DNA from 3 places in the Aliiglaciecola sp. SL4 genome. Region 1 is predicted to be linked to each of the others. Evidence: predicted binding sites of a transcription regulator. Region 1 holds the regulator's gene; each other region holds the start of a gene.
What was found. Region 1 encodes sigma-54, which starts transcription at its own class of promoters, with help from an activator protein. Its sites were predicted from a motif close to GTTGGCACGNNNNTNGNNT; they were not measured.
Positions count from the first base shown of each region.

Region 2: the regulator sigma-54 is predicted to act here: its motif matches at 2,353-2,371, upstream of AB6T38_RS10625 (BON domain-containing protein).
Region 3: the regulator sigma-54 is predicted to act here: its motif matches at 2,959-2,977, upstream of AB6T38_RS10655 (diacylglycerol kinase family protein).

Region 1 covers NZ_JBGOSE010000013.1:25,957-31,486, reverse strand. Annotated here, with positions in the region: gene rapZ (RNase adapter RapZ) at 1-800, opposite strand, end outside; gene AB6T38_RS16025 (PTS sugar transporter subunit IIA) at 797-1,243, opposite strand; gene hpf (ribosome hibernation promoting factor) at 1,262-1,549, opposite strand; gene AB6T38_RS16015 (RNA polymerase factor sigma-54) at 1,577-3,055, opposite strand; gene lptB (LPS export ABC transporter ATP-binding protein) at 3,117-3,842, opposite strand; gene lptA (lipopolysaccharide transport periplasmic protein LptA) at 3,842-4,414, opposite strand; gene lptC (LPS export ABC transporter periplasmic protein LptC) at 4,401-4,961, opposite strand; gene kdsC (3-deoxy-manno-octulosonate-8-phosphatase KdsC) at 4,958-5,512, opposite strand; gene AB6T38_RS15990 (KpsF/GutQ family sugar-phosphate isomerase) at 5,512-5,530, opposite strand, start outside.
Region 2 covers NZ_JBGOSE010000006.1:90,012-95,541, forward strand. Annotated here, with positions in the region: gene AB6T38_RS10610 (DUF1328 domain-containing protein) at 1-118, shown strand, start outside; gene AB6T38_RS10615 (hypothetical protein) at 180-374, shown strand; gene AB6T38_RS10620 (DUF2254 domain-containing protein) at 713-2,035, shown strand; gene AB6T38_RS10625 (BON domain-containing protein) at 2,407-2,958, shown strand; gene AB6T38_RS10630 (MATE family efflux transporter) at 3,001-4,302, opposite strand; gene AB6T38_RS10635 (hypothetical protein) at 4,661-5,530, shown strand, end outside.
Region 3 covers NZ_JBGOSE010000006.1:98,872-104,401, reverse strand. Annotated here, with positions in the region: gene AB6T38_RS10675 (glutamate-5-semialdehyde dehydrogenase) at 1-341, shown strand, start outside; gene AB6T38_RS10670 (DUF2177 family protein) at 477-887, opposite strand; gene AB6T38_RS10665 (hemerythrin domain-containing protein) at 1,138-1,572, shown strand; gene AB6T38_RS10660 (phospholipase A) at 1,890-2,816, shown strand; gene AB6T38_RS10655 (diacylglycerol kinase family protein) at 3,018-4,640, shown strand; gene AB6T38_RS10650 (hypothetical protein) at 4,939-5,424, shown strand; gene AB6T38_RS10645 (mechanosensitive ion channel family protein) at 5,442-5,530, shown strand, end outside.

The DNA.
Region 1 (5,530 bases):
GCTGAGAATGTTTTTGCTAATGACTCAGCAACATAAACTGAACGATGTTGTCCACCGGTACAGCCAATTGCAACTGTGACGTAACTTCGGTTATTTCTTTCTAGGTGGGGAAGCCAAGTTGATATGAGGTTTTGGATTTGCCAAATAAATTTAGTCACTATGGGTTGTGAACCTAAAAATATTTCAACTGGTGAGTCTAATCCACTTAGGTGTTTTAAGTCCGGTTCCCAATGAGGGTTAGGTAAAAATCGCGCATCAAAAACATAGTCGGCATCTTTAGGTATGCCATATTTAAATCCAAAAGATTCAAATACTAAAACCAGTCTTGAGCTTTTCTTTCCTAGAATGCGTTCACGAACTAACTCAGCTAATTGATGAACCGAAAGCTTGTCAGTATCTAAATATAAGTCAGCACGTTCTGCTATAGGAGCTAAAAGTTGACCTTCAGCTTGAATGGCATCGGAAAGCGATTTGTTTTGACGTGATAACGGGTGTAAGCGACGGGTTTCGCTGAAACGCTTAATTAGTATGTCATCACTGGCATCTAAATAAACAATAGTCATATCCCAGTTTGCAGGCAGGTAATCGAGGATTTCCACCAATTCACCAGATACTTTGGGAAGGTTTCTTACGTCAATACTTACCGCAACTTGGTCATACTCATCCATAACTGTATGAGTAAGGGTAGGCAGAAGGTTAACAGGGATATTATCAACACAATAATAGCCTAAATCTTCTAAAGAGCGCAGTGCAATTGATTTTCCTGAACCGGAGCGACCACTTATAATAATCAGCTTCATGAAACAATTGCCTCGTATAACTGTCCGTTATCTTCAGCACAGCGAATGCGTTTAAGAACCTCTTTGTCACTTAACTTTGTTGCTATAGTGGCCAAGGTTTGTAGGTGTCCGGCGGCTTTATCTTCTGGTACTAAAATAGCGAAAAATATATCTACAGGACAATTATCGACTGCGTCAAAATTGATGGAAGGATCACTGGTAATTAATATTGCGACTACGTCTTTTAACCCAGCTAATCTGCCGTGGGGCAGCGCAATACCATTGCCGATTCCTGTACTACCCATTTTTTCGCGACTGACTAAACTATTCAAAATCGTAGTTTGGTCAATACCGTCAATCTTTTCTGCCGCTAATAGGCTGATAGTTTCAAGGATTCGTTTTTTGCTTGTCCCCTGGACTGCACAACTTGTGCAGTCAGAGGAAAGGATGTCTTTAATTTCCATTAAATAATCTAATATATGTTAATGACGTTTAATCTTTTCCTTGTGCTTGATCACCTGTCGATCAAGCTTATCTATTAATCCGTCAATGGCTGCGTACATATCGTTATGTTCTGAGGTTGCAAAAACTTCGCCTCCGCTAAGATGAACTGTCGCTTCAGCTTTTTGATTAAGCTTTTCGACATTGAGAATGACATGGACATTGTTGATGTGATCAAAATGCCTTTCTAACTTCGTAAATTTAGTGTCTACATAATCTCGCAATGAATCTGTAATTTCTACATGATGGCCAGTAAGGTTAATTTGCATATTAGCGTATTCCTTCTGTTAACGAGCCTACAGCAGGCTCTTGCGTTGGTTAGACGGTGGGATCGATAAAGACTCCCGGTATTTTGCTATTGTTCTACGGGCAACCTGTATACCTTGGTCAGCCAGTAGATCAGCAATCTTACTATCGCTAAGTGGCTTAGTTGGAAGCTCTGCAGCGACAAGTTTTTTAATTAGTGCGCGAATTGCCGTTGAAGAGCACTCTCCGCCAGAGTCTGTGGCAACATGGCTGGAGAAAAAGTACTTCAGTTCGTAAATTCCTCTTGGTGTATGCATATATTTTTGTGTAGTGACACGGGAAATAGTTGATTCATGCATATCCACCATTTCTGCGACATCATTTAACACCATTGGTTTCATCATTTCCGGACCATGTTCGAAAAATCCGACTTGTTGCTGAACAATACAGTTGGCTACTTTGAGCAATGTGTCGTTTCGGCTTTCGAGGCTTTTAATAAACCACTTGGCTTCTTGCATATGTGAACGTATGAACTGACTGTCGCTGGTGTTTTTAGCATTGCGGCTCATCGCTGCATACTGCTGATTAACATTTAGTTTAGGCAAACTGTCGGGGTTTAACTCTACTTGCCAACGGCCATTTTTTTTCATTACAGAAACATCAGGAATCACGTATTCGGATTCACCAATTATCAGCGCGCTGCCAGGACGAGGATTTAATGTTTGCAACAAACGCATTGCTTCGCGTAAATCGTCTTCTTTTAAACGAGTTTTGCGCATTAACGTTCGGTAATCTTTGCTACCTAAAAGGTCTGCATATTCACTAATTAATAATTTAGCTTCATTTAGCCAAGGTGTACCTGGGGCAAATTGATTCATTTGTACCATTAAACACTCTTGAGGATTTCGAGAACCAGAACCTATAGGATCGAACATTTGAATGCGTTTTAGAACACATTCAACTTCATCAAGTTCAACCTCTTCGTGGTCGAGACTAGCGAGTACTTCTTCAGTGCTAATGGTTAAATATCCAGATTCATCGATTGAGTCGATAATGGCAATGGCTATAGCGGTATCTACTTCGGAAAAGGGGGTTAAGCGCATTTGCCATAACAAATGATCTTGTATATTTTCGCTGGTTTCACCTTGGAAAATTTGATCATCATCACCACCGCTGCCACCACTAATTGATGCGGGTGCTGAAGATGCACTGATATATTCATCCCAAGTGCTATCTATGGGTAATTCGTCCGGAATATCTGCTTTTTCTAATGCCTCGTTTGTATCCATTGAGTCAGAACTTGCGGATACGGTTTCTTCCGAAAATTTATCATTACTATCTGCTAATGCGGAATCTCCTGTGGGGATGTCCGAACCATCCTCTACTTCTAAAAGCGGGTTGGATTCTAAAGCTTCTTGTATTTCCTGTTGTAAATCCAGCGTTGACAACTGCAATAGACGGATAGCCTGTTGCAATTGAGGCGTCATTGTTAGTTGCTGGCTGAATTTTAATTGTAACGAGGGTTTCATTTAGTTTTTATATTCTTACTTGTTTAGCCACAAAGCTTTGGTTAAAAACAACATACCTGTACTATAGCTTGAATTGCTCGCCAAGGTATACATCTCTGACTTGTTGATTATTTAAAACTTCTTCTGCAGTTCCAGAAGCGATCAATTCACCATGACTTACAATATACGCTTTTTCACACACGTCTAGGGTTTCACGTACATTATGGTCAGTTATTAATACTCCAATACCTCTATCGCGCAGGTGTTGAATTATTTTTTTTATATCATTTACAGAAATTGGATCCACACCTGCAAAAGGTTCATCTAATAAAATAAATTCGGGTGCGGCGGCCAGGGCCCGTGCTATTTCGACTCTTCTGCGTTCTCCTCCAGATAAACTCATGCCTAGGCTATTACGGATATGATTTATATTAAACTCGTCAAGCAATGCATCTGCTTGTTCTTCTCGTTGGTCTGAGCTCAATTCTTTTCGGGTTTGTAAAATTGCCATGATATTTTGATAAACAGTTAGTTTACGAAATATAGACGATTCTTGAGGAAGATACCCAATTCCTTTTCTAGCTCGAATGTGCATAGGCTGTAAAGTTAGTGCTGTTTGGTCAATATAAATATCGCCCTTATCTAAAGGAACAAGCCCTACAATCATATAAAAAGTCGTTGTTTTGCCTGCACCATTGGGGCCTAACAATCCAACAATCTGCCCTGTAGACACTTCTAAACTAACATCTCGTACTACTTGTCGAGATTTGTATGATTTAGCTAGGTTAATCGCTTTTAACGTTGCCATTAAGGTTGCTCATCCTGCAGCTTGTCAGTGCCTTGCTGTTCTAAATCATTCGATTTTTCTTCTGCATCTTCTTCCTGACGTTTACGGATACTCTCAGGTTGAAAAATAGCGGTCACTCCGCCCTCTGCATTACTGTTGCTTTCAGCTATTAATTGTTCCAATTCCATATTGAATTGGATGGATTCACCTTTAACAAGGCTGCTATCCTGATTCAATTCAGCTGAGCCATTTAATGTTAAAGTTCGATTGGATACTTCGTATTTTATTTCATTAGCCGCAGCGCTGATCTTACTTCCGTCATCAAGGGTTTGGCTATACTTTGCCGGTTTACCTCGGGCAATAAATACTTCTTTACCTTCACCTAAGCCGGCTATGACTTCAACCTCATCGGCTAAAATTTCAAGGGAGCCTTGGGTAATTTTAACGTCTTTTCTAAAAATTGAAGTTTTGGTTTTGCCATCAAAGAAGTTTGACTTAGAGTCAACTTTGATAGGTAAATTAAAGTCGTTTTCACCGGCGCTAACAGCAGCGCTAAACACTAAGCTGATGATTAAAGCGCTAACGAGGCGCATATTGAGTTTGCACATGATTTTTAAGTTCATATTCCTGCGTAGTTAAATTTGCTACAAAGCCATTACTTTTAACAATAAAATCTTTTCCGTTAATCTCAACCGGTTCATCTGACATCATTGTTTTGTCTACCAAATTAATTTCTAAAAATTGTGTTTTAATTGTTTGCACAAATCCCGAATCATCTAAGCTTCTAATCTCTACGTCAGTTTCTAATTGAATGCGATTGTCCTCATAAAGTGTGCCCTCTTCAGCTTCAACATGCCAAGGATTTTGTTCATCGGATACATAGATGGTGTATTTGGGGTGGCTAAACAAGGTGAAACCTAGAATTTGATAATGTTCCATTTTAAGGGCGAAAACCTCGTGGTTCACTTCGCCATTTTCATTATAAAGAGTACTGCGCATATTCCTCGCTTGATAATTGGGCTGCCAAGAATCTTCACTAGGTGCATTGGTTTGTTCCGTATCTGAACTTATCCACCCTGGCACATATATCATTAAGATTAGCACAAACAAAATGCCAATGCTTAGGGTGATTCGATTCATACGCTGCTACCGTAAATACGATTTAATTTATTATTAGCGAACAATATGAGGTCGCATACTTCTCGTACTGCGCCAGCCCCACCCGTTGTTCGCGTAATATATTCAGCAACTGATTTTACGTACGGGTGGCCATTTGGAACACTAATAGATACGCTACTGTGTTCGAACATGCCCACATCAGGCATATCATCACCCATAGACGCGATATTTTCTTTTTTTAAATTTAAGCCGGTTCTGAGTTTTTGAACCGCAGTTTTTTTGTCTTCTTCGCCTTGGATAATCAATGATACACCCAATGCCGACATTCTATTTTCTACGATGGCTGATTTGCGACCTGTGACAATAGCCACGTCAATACCAATTTCTAACATTGACTTCACACCATAACCATCGAGAGTATGAAACGCTTTTAATTCTTCGCCATCGTTTCCCATATAGATGCTGCCGTCAGAGAATATGCCGTCTACATCACAAACGAGTAACTTAATTTTGCTAAGTTTACTAATGAAATGATTATTAACTGGCCCATAGAGAGTTTCAATAATCGCCACTATACTACTCCAGCTTTA
Region 2 (5,530 bases), on a different contig from region 1:
TGGTGGAATAGCTGGTACCGCAGCCGGAATCGCGAAAATTATCTTTTTTGTATTCGTAGTTTTACTTGTGATTTCACTAATAGCGAATGCACTACGTGGCAAAGGTCCGAAAGTCTAGCGAACTTTGCTAACACCACTTATTTTAGATTTATAACAATATTAAAGTAACGGAGAAACACATGAAAAATTTTAAACATACCCTTCAAATACTATTAGTTGCTGGTTCAGTATTTGCTCTAGCTGCATGTGAGCAAGGTCCTGCTGAGGACGCTGGTGAAAGTGTTGATGAAATGGTTACCGATGCAGGTAACGCCCTTGAGGATGCTTGTGAAGATGTGAAAGAAGGCGTAAAAGCTGAAGATCAAGACTGTTAATCTAGTCAAGATTAATAACATCCAAGCAAACTAAAAGGGCTCTTAGAGCCCTTTTGTATTTTTAAACGAGGTGACTTATGGACTTCAAATTAATAATTATCGCTTTAGTAATTAGTGTTGGTTTTTTTGTAACATCAACTGGACTTGCTGGTGGAAGCCCAATTTATACGTTCTTAGCTTCTTTTGGTTTATTTATGATTATACTAGTTATTAGTATGCTGCTTTTTGCCAAAAAAAATTCGAAAAAGTAAACTGACGTAAGAGCCTTCCTTGCAGTTTAAAGGCAAGGCTGACGCTTTGACAGTTCAGTGGAATAGGTTTGATAAAAGGAACTATTAATGAAAAATCTAGCCAGTCTAGACAAGCTTTTCGATTCAATAAAAACTAGTTTCTGGTTCGTTCCACTATTGATGGTTATAACGTCCATTTTTTCAGCTTGGTTAATGGTCTGGATTGATCATGCTCAAGCCTGGGGAAAGTTAGATTGGCTTCCCTTTTTATATGAAACTGAGCAAAGCACCTTGCTTTCATTGCTCAACACCATCGCCGCTTCAATGATAACGGTTACCAGTATCGCCTTTTCTATAACAATTGTTACCTTAACCTTAGCCTCGTCGCAATTCGGTCCGCGCTTGATTCGTAATTTTATGGACGATAGAGGGACTCAAGTGGTATTGGGAACCTTTATATCGATATTTTCCTACTGTGTGGTGCTAATTTATTCCATGAGCTTAGATTCAAATCAGGACATCATAATGGGTTTGGCTATTATTTGGTGTTTGTTGGCGACATTATTTAGTGTTTTTGTCCTTATTTATTTTATTCATCATGTTTCACGCTCAATTCAAGCTGATAACGTTATTAACGAGCTTTGTGACGAAATTAACCATTCCCTTGAACCTTTATTCTGTGCTGAGACAACACCTAAATTAGGCAAAGAGGCGCGGAAAACTTTTTCTTATACTTTGCCAATATTCGCCGACCAAAGTGGTTATTTACAGCTGTTGAGTAATGACAAATTGCTGGAAATTGCCAGCAAATATGATCTTTTTATTGAGTTTAAATGGCGACCTGGTCATTTGATAAATGAAGGAGCTGAACTAGCGACTTTGAAAAGTTTAAAACCTATCCAAGATGAATTATCTAGCCTTGTAAATCAAAGTTGTGTCATCGGCAGTAATCGAACGCCGATTCAAGATCCCGAGTATGCCATACATCAAATGGTAGAAATCGCCGTGCGTGCTCTGTCTCCTGGAGTTAATGATCCCTATACGGCGATTACTTGCGTTGATAAGTTATGTGTAGTGCTTTGCAATATATCAAAACAAGAATTGCATTCAGGGGAATACTACGGTCAAGATGGTATTTTGAGATTACGTCGCAATCCTTACGATTTTGAGGGGGTAGCTAATTCTGCGTTTGATCAGATTCGCCAGTATTCTGTAAGTTCTGTGGCGGTAAGTATCCGATTAGTCGAGAGTTTATACCGCATCGCTTCGGCAACAGATAAGCCTGATATTCATTCGGTTATCCTGCGTCAATTAGTGGCAATTGAGCAAGGAAAAGAACATGTTCAATATACCGAGCAAGACTCAGAAGATTTCACTAAAAGTGTGCTCAAAGTTAAGAACTTACTTAAAACTACATCATTTCAGTCTTAAGCCAAACTGAGTAGTGAAATCTTGGTTTGTTGAGTCATTCAGACCGACAGTCCAATCATCTTCAGTGATATTCACTTTAAATTGACTGGCAATAGTTAGATGCCTCAACCCTTACCGACTGCACGGTTTCAAGGTTATTCAATCCCAAAAAAAATGTTCCTTAAACTAAACGCCGCAATTCCCAATGCTATTAACACTCTCAAACTTACTTTCTTTAATGCTGTAGAAATTACATTTGAGTATTTCAAAACTACATGATTTTTATCGAGTTTAATATTAAATTATTTAAAATAACCATAATAATCAGACGTTTACGCGTTGGCATCGAATTGGCATTAATAGGATTGTCTAAACAAAAAGGAGAGACTGATATGAAACGTACTACTTGTTCACTAATTATAGCTGCTGCTTTAACAACTGCTTCAATGAGTGCTAACGCAGAAAACGAATGGTCAGATAAAGCAAAAGATGCATGGATTGATGGTAAAGCTGAAACTACTTTACTGTTCAACGGCAATCTAGATTCTTTCGACATTAATACTGACGTTAAAGATGGTGTTATTGTCTTAACTGGTAAAGTTAATACCGACGTAGACAAAGCCCTAGCCGAAGAACTTATGCTATCCCTTGACGGTGTAGATGACGTTGATAACCAGCTAACAGTTATCACTGATGAAGAAGATTCTGACACAGCGCAAATTATGCAATCTTTAAAAGATTCTAAAGTAGAATCGGTAGTGAAAACACGCCTATTGTTTGAGTCAGAAGTTAGCGGTACCGATATCGAAGTTGAAGTTGAAGACGGTATTGTAACCCTCACCGGAGAGCTTGATTCAAACGCTGAGCGTGAGTTAGCAGTTACTATTGCTGAGAATACTGATGATGTGAAAAATGTTGTTTCTAACCTTACTATTGGTAAATAACATCATTGGGTATTACTAAAAAAAGCGCCTCTGGCGCTTTTTTTATTGGGCAATTAAACGCTTTATATAAAATTGCTTGTAACGGTAAAACGGAAGCACTTTAAGAAGTTCTTCTATGGGTATCATTGCAAATGCCCAAAACACTGAAACCTCGAAATGTAGAATTAAAAGTGCGCATATTGGCAGCGAAATCGCCCACTGGGTGATAAGGTGAATTTTTAATACTAGATTACTATTTCCTAAAGCTCGTAGAATATTTCCTGTCACAGTATTGTAGGCTCTGATTATCGGTAGAATCATGTACAACGGAGCTATGAGCAATAAAGCCATTTGCACTTCATTCTCGATATCTGGGTAAATATACTGAATATTCTGGCTCAATATCAAAAATATTAGGGCGATTACAATTGATATGATCATGCCGATTTTAATGCATTTAGCGATAAACAATTTCAGGTCTTGTTTCTCTATTTGCCCCAATGCCTGACTGATGCTGATTGCAGAAGCTTGAGCCCAAGCGTTTGGAAATTGGGTGCCAGCACGTACCCAAGGAAAGATTAAAGTAATGGCTACAAACGCGTATAGATCCAATTGTGCAAATAATAATTGGTAGACGGTTGCGCCAACAAAAAGAACAAAAAAGTTAGCTGCGATGGGAAATATCTCCGCGAATTGCGGCCGTATTTCTGTGATTAGTGGTCTATTTACCGGATAAGTGATGTCCACTTTCTTATTTAATTTAAGGGCAAAGAATAAAAATACAGCTCTTAAAAGTACTGAAATCAGACTTCCCCAAGCAGCCCCTTCTAGTCCCATTCCTGGGTAGTCAGCTACACCATTGATGAGGATGTAACTCAATAGTGCATTCACCGGCAGTTCAATCATAAACCCTTTAAACGGCACCGTAGTATTTCCTATGCCATTACAAAATGCCGTGCTTACTTGGGTGTATGCGGTGAGCAATACGATGTACTTAATAATTGAAATATATGATTCGGTTAATTTTGCGAGTTCGGGGTTATCGGTGATACCGGCAACGAGTTGCGAACTAAAAACGGTTAAAACGAGCATAAAAATTAAAGCAGTAGAGATATTTATGACTAATCCTGACCAATAGGCGATAGCAAGTTCAGCTTGGCTCTTTGTACCAAATGCGCGACCAACCAGAAGCTGTATACCGTTGCCAATTGCAATTTCAATTCCCAATACAAAAGCAACAATAGTGGTGGCAATGCCCATGGCGGCGACTGACAGTTCACCTAAAGGTGCAACTAACAATGTATCAATCATCAACATGGACTGAACTAGCAAGGCGTTAAATGCGAGAGGCCATGCAAGTGCCATATTTTTTTGATTTGAGAATTGGAATTTATCAATGGATTATCTTTTTAAAAAGGCGTCAAAATCACTAAAGTTTTGTTGGGTTTAATTTGAGTTCACTATCATTTAAGCGACATTAGATGAGGTTCAGGAGCCACCAATAAATATTATCCCATAGCAAACCATAATATGTAACTAAAGGGGGTGCGTTAGCAATTTTGCCCTTTTATTACTAGTTTATAGACGCTACCCTTTGCCTATTTAGTGTCATCGGTTATTTACATTAAACTTGAGCAACCTGTTTGTGTTAATCATTTGAAATATTCATTAGCGAAAAATAGCTTAAAGTTTATACTAATCTAATTAAAGGGAGGGAATCTTGATGGCGAAAACAAAAAAACAAGCGGTGGTCCTAGTTCACGGTATTGGTGAACAGAGGCCAATGGAAACGGTAAGAGAGTTTGTTAAATCGGTTTGGGTAAAAGATACCAATTTAGATAATACTCGCTTTTGGAATAAGCCCAGTGAAGTATCCGGTTCTTTTGAGCACCGTCGTCTTACTACTGATTACGCCACTATTAAAAATAGTTCCTCAAAAGAAACCACGTCTCGAGTCGACTTTTACGAATATTACTGGGCGCATCACACTGTTGGTACCACTTTGGAGCATTTGCGGGGGTGGGTTTTCTCAATGTTAAGACGTAAACCTAGTGATTATCCTTCCGCTTTAAAGCCGATGATTTATTTATTGTGGGGGTTAATCTTTACCATATTAGTAATTTTAGTTTCTATTAACTTTTTCGAACCTACAGATAAAGGCCAAGGAGGTGCGAGTCTACATAAGATCTATGAACTGTATATTAGCCCTGTTTTACTTGTTATTTTAAGTATTGCAGTTGCAAAAATCGTCAGCTATCTCGGTGATGTGGCTAGGTACATCACGGCTACGCCATCTAATATCAAAGTCAGAAAAGAGATTCGAGATGGCGGCGTTAAATTACTGGAAAGTATCGCCCAAACTGGGAAGTATGACCGCATTGTTCTTGTTGGTCATAGTTTAGGTTCGATCATTGCCTATGATGTGTTAATTCAATATTGGGCTCGTAAAAATAAGTTCAAAAATGCCGCTGGGGAGTCGTTACCCCTGTCTGAGGGGGCGTTAAAATTAATTCATGAAATGGAAAATATGGATCATCTTCCTAACGTTGATGAGTATCGTAAACTTCAACTTAAATTATTTGAACAGTTAAAG
Region 3 (5,530 bases), on a different contig from region 1:
AAGATGAAGACTTCGGTGAAGAGTATTTAGATTTGGAAATTGCGATCAAAACAGTCGACAGCATGGACGAAGCTCTAGATCACATTGCAAAATTCGGTAGTAACCATACTGAGGTAATTTGTACTCAAAACGAAGTATCTGCTAAACGTTTCCAGCGCAGTGTTGATGCCTCTGTAGTAATGGTTAACGCCTCTTCGCGCTTCTCCGACGGCAGTCAATTAGGCTTAGGTGCCGAGATAGGTATAGCAACCACAAAATTACATGCCTATGGACCCATGGGGTTAGAGTCATTAACCACCGAAAAATACTTAGTGAATGGCAACGGCCAAATACGCGCTTAGGTAATATGCCCAGAAAGTGTTGTGCCCTTTGATCAGTGCGCAATATAATAAACACTTCAGTAGATGCGAAAGCGAGCAATCGCTTTCGCATTTTTTTGTGACCTTTCTCAGTTAGACACCTTGAGATCACATCCTTCAAAAACTGTCTTGATTAACATAAGACAACAACCACCAGCCAGATAAACAGCTTGTAGCAGTGACAAAGGTTCCCCATGCCCAATCCTTCAGGGTGATACCTAACGGCCATCCCTCCAAGATTGCGTAATTCGTTAAATTATAGGCACCATAAGCCGCTAAGCCTAAAACAGCGCCGTCTAAAAACACCTGCCACCACTGTGCATCTATATTTTTCAGCACCACCAAATACACTGCCGCAGCACAATACAACAAATAGAAGGTTACCCAAGGAGTCATAGGGTAAGACTCTCGCAACATCCCCTGCATGGCCTCAAGATAACTATTTTTAGCAACTACCCCCAGCCAGATACCATCCAAAATAAGGTAACAGACCGCAACTCCCCCATAAGCAATGAAAAATGACTTCACTTTTTACTCCCTGTGGTTGTTTAAATTTAAACATCAGGTATTTATACCCCTCAAGTCTGAAAAAGATACATTTGCGCTGTAATAATTTCCGTCACCAAGGCTGATGGCTTACCTTTTGAAAACCTCTAAGAAACAGTTAATCATTATTTTTCAATAACTTAAATTAACTGATACGTTATGGCATTAAGTTCGCAATACCCTACTTAGTAATGACCATTTTAATCAAATAACATTTGTTAGGGAGAATCCAATGGAAATTTTTGAAGCAATTCGTAGAGATCATGAAAAGCAACGTCTTCTGATGAAGATATTAGTCGAAACCTCAGGAGATACTGAGAGTCGTCGAGATTTTTATGCCGAACTAAAACAAGCGCTTATAGATCATGCTATCGCCGAAGAACGTTATTTTTACTCGCCGTTGATGAAGTCTGATCAAACTATTGAACAATCAAGACATGCTATTGCTGAGCACCATGAAATTGATGAGTTACTTGAAAAGCTGGATGAGACTGAAATGACATCACCTGCTTGGTTAGCAACCATGAAAAAGCTTAAACATTTAGTCGAACACCACTTAGCAGAGGAAGAACAAGAGTTTTTCCAACAAGCAGGCAAAGTATTATCGGCTTCTCAAAAAGATAACCTTGCTGACAAGTATCAAGGTGAAATGGAGAAAGCCCACTAAATTAATTGTTCCTCTCCCCTTACTTAGGGTCCTGTTGCTCTGATTGAATTCTAGAGCAAGCCATCGTTCTCATCACTACCGAGAGCGGTGGTTTTTTTTATTAGATAGATTGTTTACCCCCTTGCTACTAACCAAATTAAATTATCACTGGATGAAGATTTCAAAACCTAGAAAAGCTACAGCATAGATTCCACCGAAACTTTAAAGCCAGCTACGAGTAATGTTGATTATTTATGGAAAACTTTACTTTTATGCTTTTAAATGGCGGTAAATAATGAAAAGATCCCTCCACTTAATTCATCAGAGCAGCAACTTCTATGGCACGTTTAAATCAAAGGATAGTGAATTTTGTTTGTCTTATCAGTCTATTTAGTAGTCAACTCACTATGGCCCAAGTCATTAGTGATTCGGAGTTGGAAGTTAAACCGGCTGAGACCGAGGAAACCATCACTGAAAAGCGCGATGCCTCTGATGATCTAGCATTAAAAATCCCTTTCGCAATAACCCAGTACAAAACCAATTATATTTTGCCAATTTCTTATGTAAAAGACCCTAATACTATTGGTGTGACAGAACTGGATTCTGAGAACGTCGATAATCTAGAAGCAAAATATCAAATCAGTGTGAAACTGCCGATCCATATAAATGAAGATAACCTATCAGGGATATACGCGGGTTTCAGTGTCACCTCATTTTGGCAAGTATACAATGACGAAGCATCAAAGCCATTTCGAGAAACCAACTACGAACCAGAGATTTTCTATTTTTGGAAAACTCAGTATCGTTTTCTAGGTATAAAATTCGACCAAGTTCACTTAGGTTTAAATCATAATTCCAATGGACAAAGTGGTTTAAAATCTAGAAGTTGGAACCGCCTATATGCTTCTGCTTTGTTTAGCGATAAAGATTCAGTTTACTATTTAAAAGCTTGGTATCGAATTCCAGAAGATGAAAAGGAAACCATCAACAGCCCTGAAGGCGATGACAATCCAGATATTACTGATTATTTAGGCCACTTTGAAATAGGTTATGGTAAGAAAGTCGGCAATTTCAATTTTCTTACTTTATTAAGAAACAATTTAAAATCAGATAATAAAGGCAGTATTGAGTTGAATATCACCTATCCTTTAAATAAACGATACGATGTGGTTTTCCAATATTTTAACGGATACGGCGATTCTTTGATTGATTACAATCGTCACCAACAGCGATACGGAATAGGGATTCAGCTCAAATATTTATAATAAATATTCTTATTTCTAGGAAACACTTTAAAAATAAAATGTAAAAACTACGAAAGGGTCTGTATTTATTGCGCCGTCAATCGAAAACCGACAATTGTAAATAAAGTTTTTCATATAATTCAATAAGATAAAAGCCAGTAAGGTTGGCACGCAGTTCGCTTTACTTTGTCGAGTAGATTCAGTTTTCGATATAGGTGAAGTATGTTTATTATAAAATACTATGGGCTGGGTGGTTTACTTTCTTTAGCACTTGCTTTGCTAGTGGATAGTTTGTTGCTTAAAGCACTGTTTATCTGGGTTGGTTTTTCACTGGTCTTAGTTGCCTTTGCCTACGCTCTTCAATCACCTAAAATTTTCAGAAAAAAAATTGATGGGTCTATCCCCTTTTACGTGAAGTGGGTTTTTATCCCGTTCTTTTTTGGTGTGCAATTGTACAACGCTTGGGCGCGCAAAAAAGATAGTGTTCCACCCATCCAGAAAATTCGCGAAAACCTTTTTTTAGCTTGCCGTCTTTTCCCTTCAGACATGCCAGAGTTGAATCACTTAAATGTTAAAGCCGTACTCGATGTTACTGCAGAGTTTGACGGGCTAGATGTGTCAGCACAGGGTGAAAATATGGATTATTTAAATGTCCCGGTATTAGATCACCAAAGCCCCTCTAAAGAAGATCTTTTGCAAGCCATCAGTTGGTTAGACAACCATATAAAAGCCGGCAAAGGTGCGGTAGTGCATTGTGCATTAGGTAGGGGCCGCTCTGTATTAGTGATGGCTGCCTATTTACTAAGTAAAAACCCTGAGCTAAGGGTGGAAGAGGCTATTCAAGAGATTAACCAAACACGCTCTACTGCTCGTTTGAATAAACATCAACTCAAAAAATTAAAAGATCTGCACAGCCAAGGGGTATTCACACAAAAGAACCGACTTGCGATTGTGGCAAACCCTGTTGCTGGCGGCGGTAAATGGCAAGACAGCAAAGAAGAAATTATTCAACGCTTATCTCCTCACTACGATCTTGAAATATACCAAACCACACCAGATCAAGATGGCAAAGAAATGGCACAAAAAGCCATTAAACAAGGAGCTAAGTATATAGTGGCTTGTGGCGGTGATGGCACTTTGACAGAGGTGGCTTCGCAAATTGTTAATACAGATCTTACCTTAGGTATAATGCCGATGGGGACAGCGAATGCTCTTGGTCATGCCTTGTATGGGCCAGCATCTAAAGTATCCCCCGTGAGCGTCGCATGTAATGCTATTGTTGAGGGTAGTGAAAAGTTAATTGATACAGCTACATGTAACGATGAACTTGTTCTATTAGTCGTTGGTATCGGTTTCGAACAAAAGATGATTGAAAAAGCCGATCGTGATGAAAAGAACAATAGTGGTCAACTAGCCTATATTGGTGCTTTGTACGATGCCATAGAAGTCAACAATTCGGCTAACTTGAGCATTCAAATAGACGATAATGATCCCCAATCCATTCATACTGGTAGCTTAGTTATCGCCAATGCAGCACCAGCTACAACGGTGTTAGCTCAAGGTGGCGGTCTACCCGATTTTACTGATGGGTTATTAGATGTTACTTGGCTCACTAAGACTTCAACAGCCAGGGAAAATTACCTCAAACTTGCCCAACTGGCATTGCGAACCCTAATTGATAGTGACGATAACGACAATATCCATCATCTTACAGCCAAGAAAATAACGGTTAACGGCGAAGGAAAGCTGAAGTATGTTGTGGATGGGGAGAACCGTGAAGCAGATAGTATTCAGGTTACTCAACAACCCCAGTCATTAAAAGTTTTCACTCATCTGGATAATTAGAACTTATCAGCGAAGTAAGCACTACCACGTCACTTTTTTGTATCGATAACCGGTACGCAATGTTGCTGTAACATTGTTAAACCTACAAGTTGTTCTAGAATTACTATGTAAATTTTACTCTCCATTCAAGCTCGTCAAGTTTGAAAAATTCAAAAAAGCAATATTATTCAACACCTTACTCTATGGCACGAATGCTGAATGTTAAATATGGTTGCATAGTGTTTTACAAAAAATTGCTATATAGGGTGCTAGCAGCAAGGCACTTCGAAACCGAAACAAGCTCATTAAGGAGTTGAAAATGTCAGTTAATAGTAATGCTCAAGAAGATCAACAGGAAAGTAATCGCACACTCCTCAAAGCTGTCATCCAAATGTGTCGCTTAGGCGGCGATTTTTATAACCTTATAGGTCAAAATATTAAGCACTATGCTGTTAAGCAAGTATGCTTCGATACCGCTAAAAGTTACTTCAAGCAAATCCCTGAGCTTGTGAAAATTGGTGAAGAACACTACAACTTGCCTGAACAAGAAACCATGACCTCCACCTCCATCGAAGATTATTATCAGAATGTTTTAAGTAAACAGGTCGGTTTGAGTCCCTCAGATTTGGTTCAGCATCTCATTGAAGTTGAAGAACAACATTTAGGCCAATTAAATGATGCAGTTAGCGCCACCAGCGAACTCGAAGTAAAAGCAGCCATTGCCAATGTAGTCGCTCAAATCGTAGTGACCTATCAAAAGCTGACAGAATTAACATCTGCAATTTCAGATAAAGAAACATCGTAGACGTACAGGTAATCAACATGGAACTAATAGAGATTGATAAATTTTGGACCTTAATTCACGACAAATTAGAGGGATGGCTCGAATCAGGAGTTAAACATTTACCTAA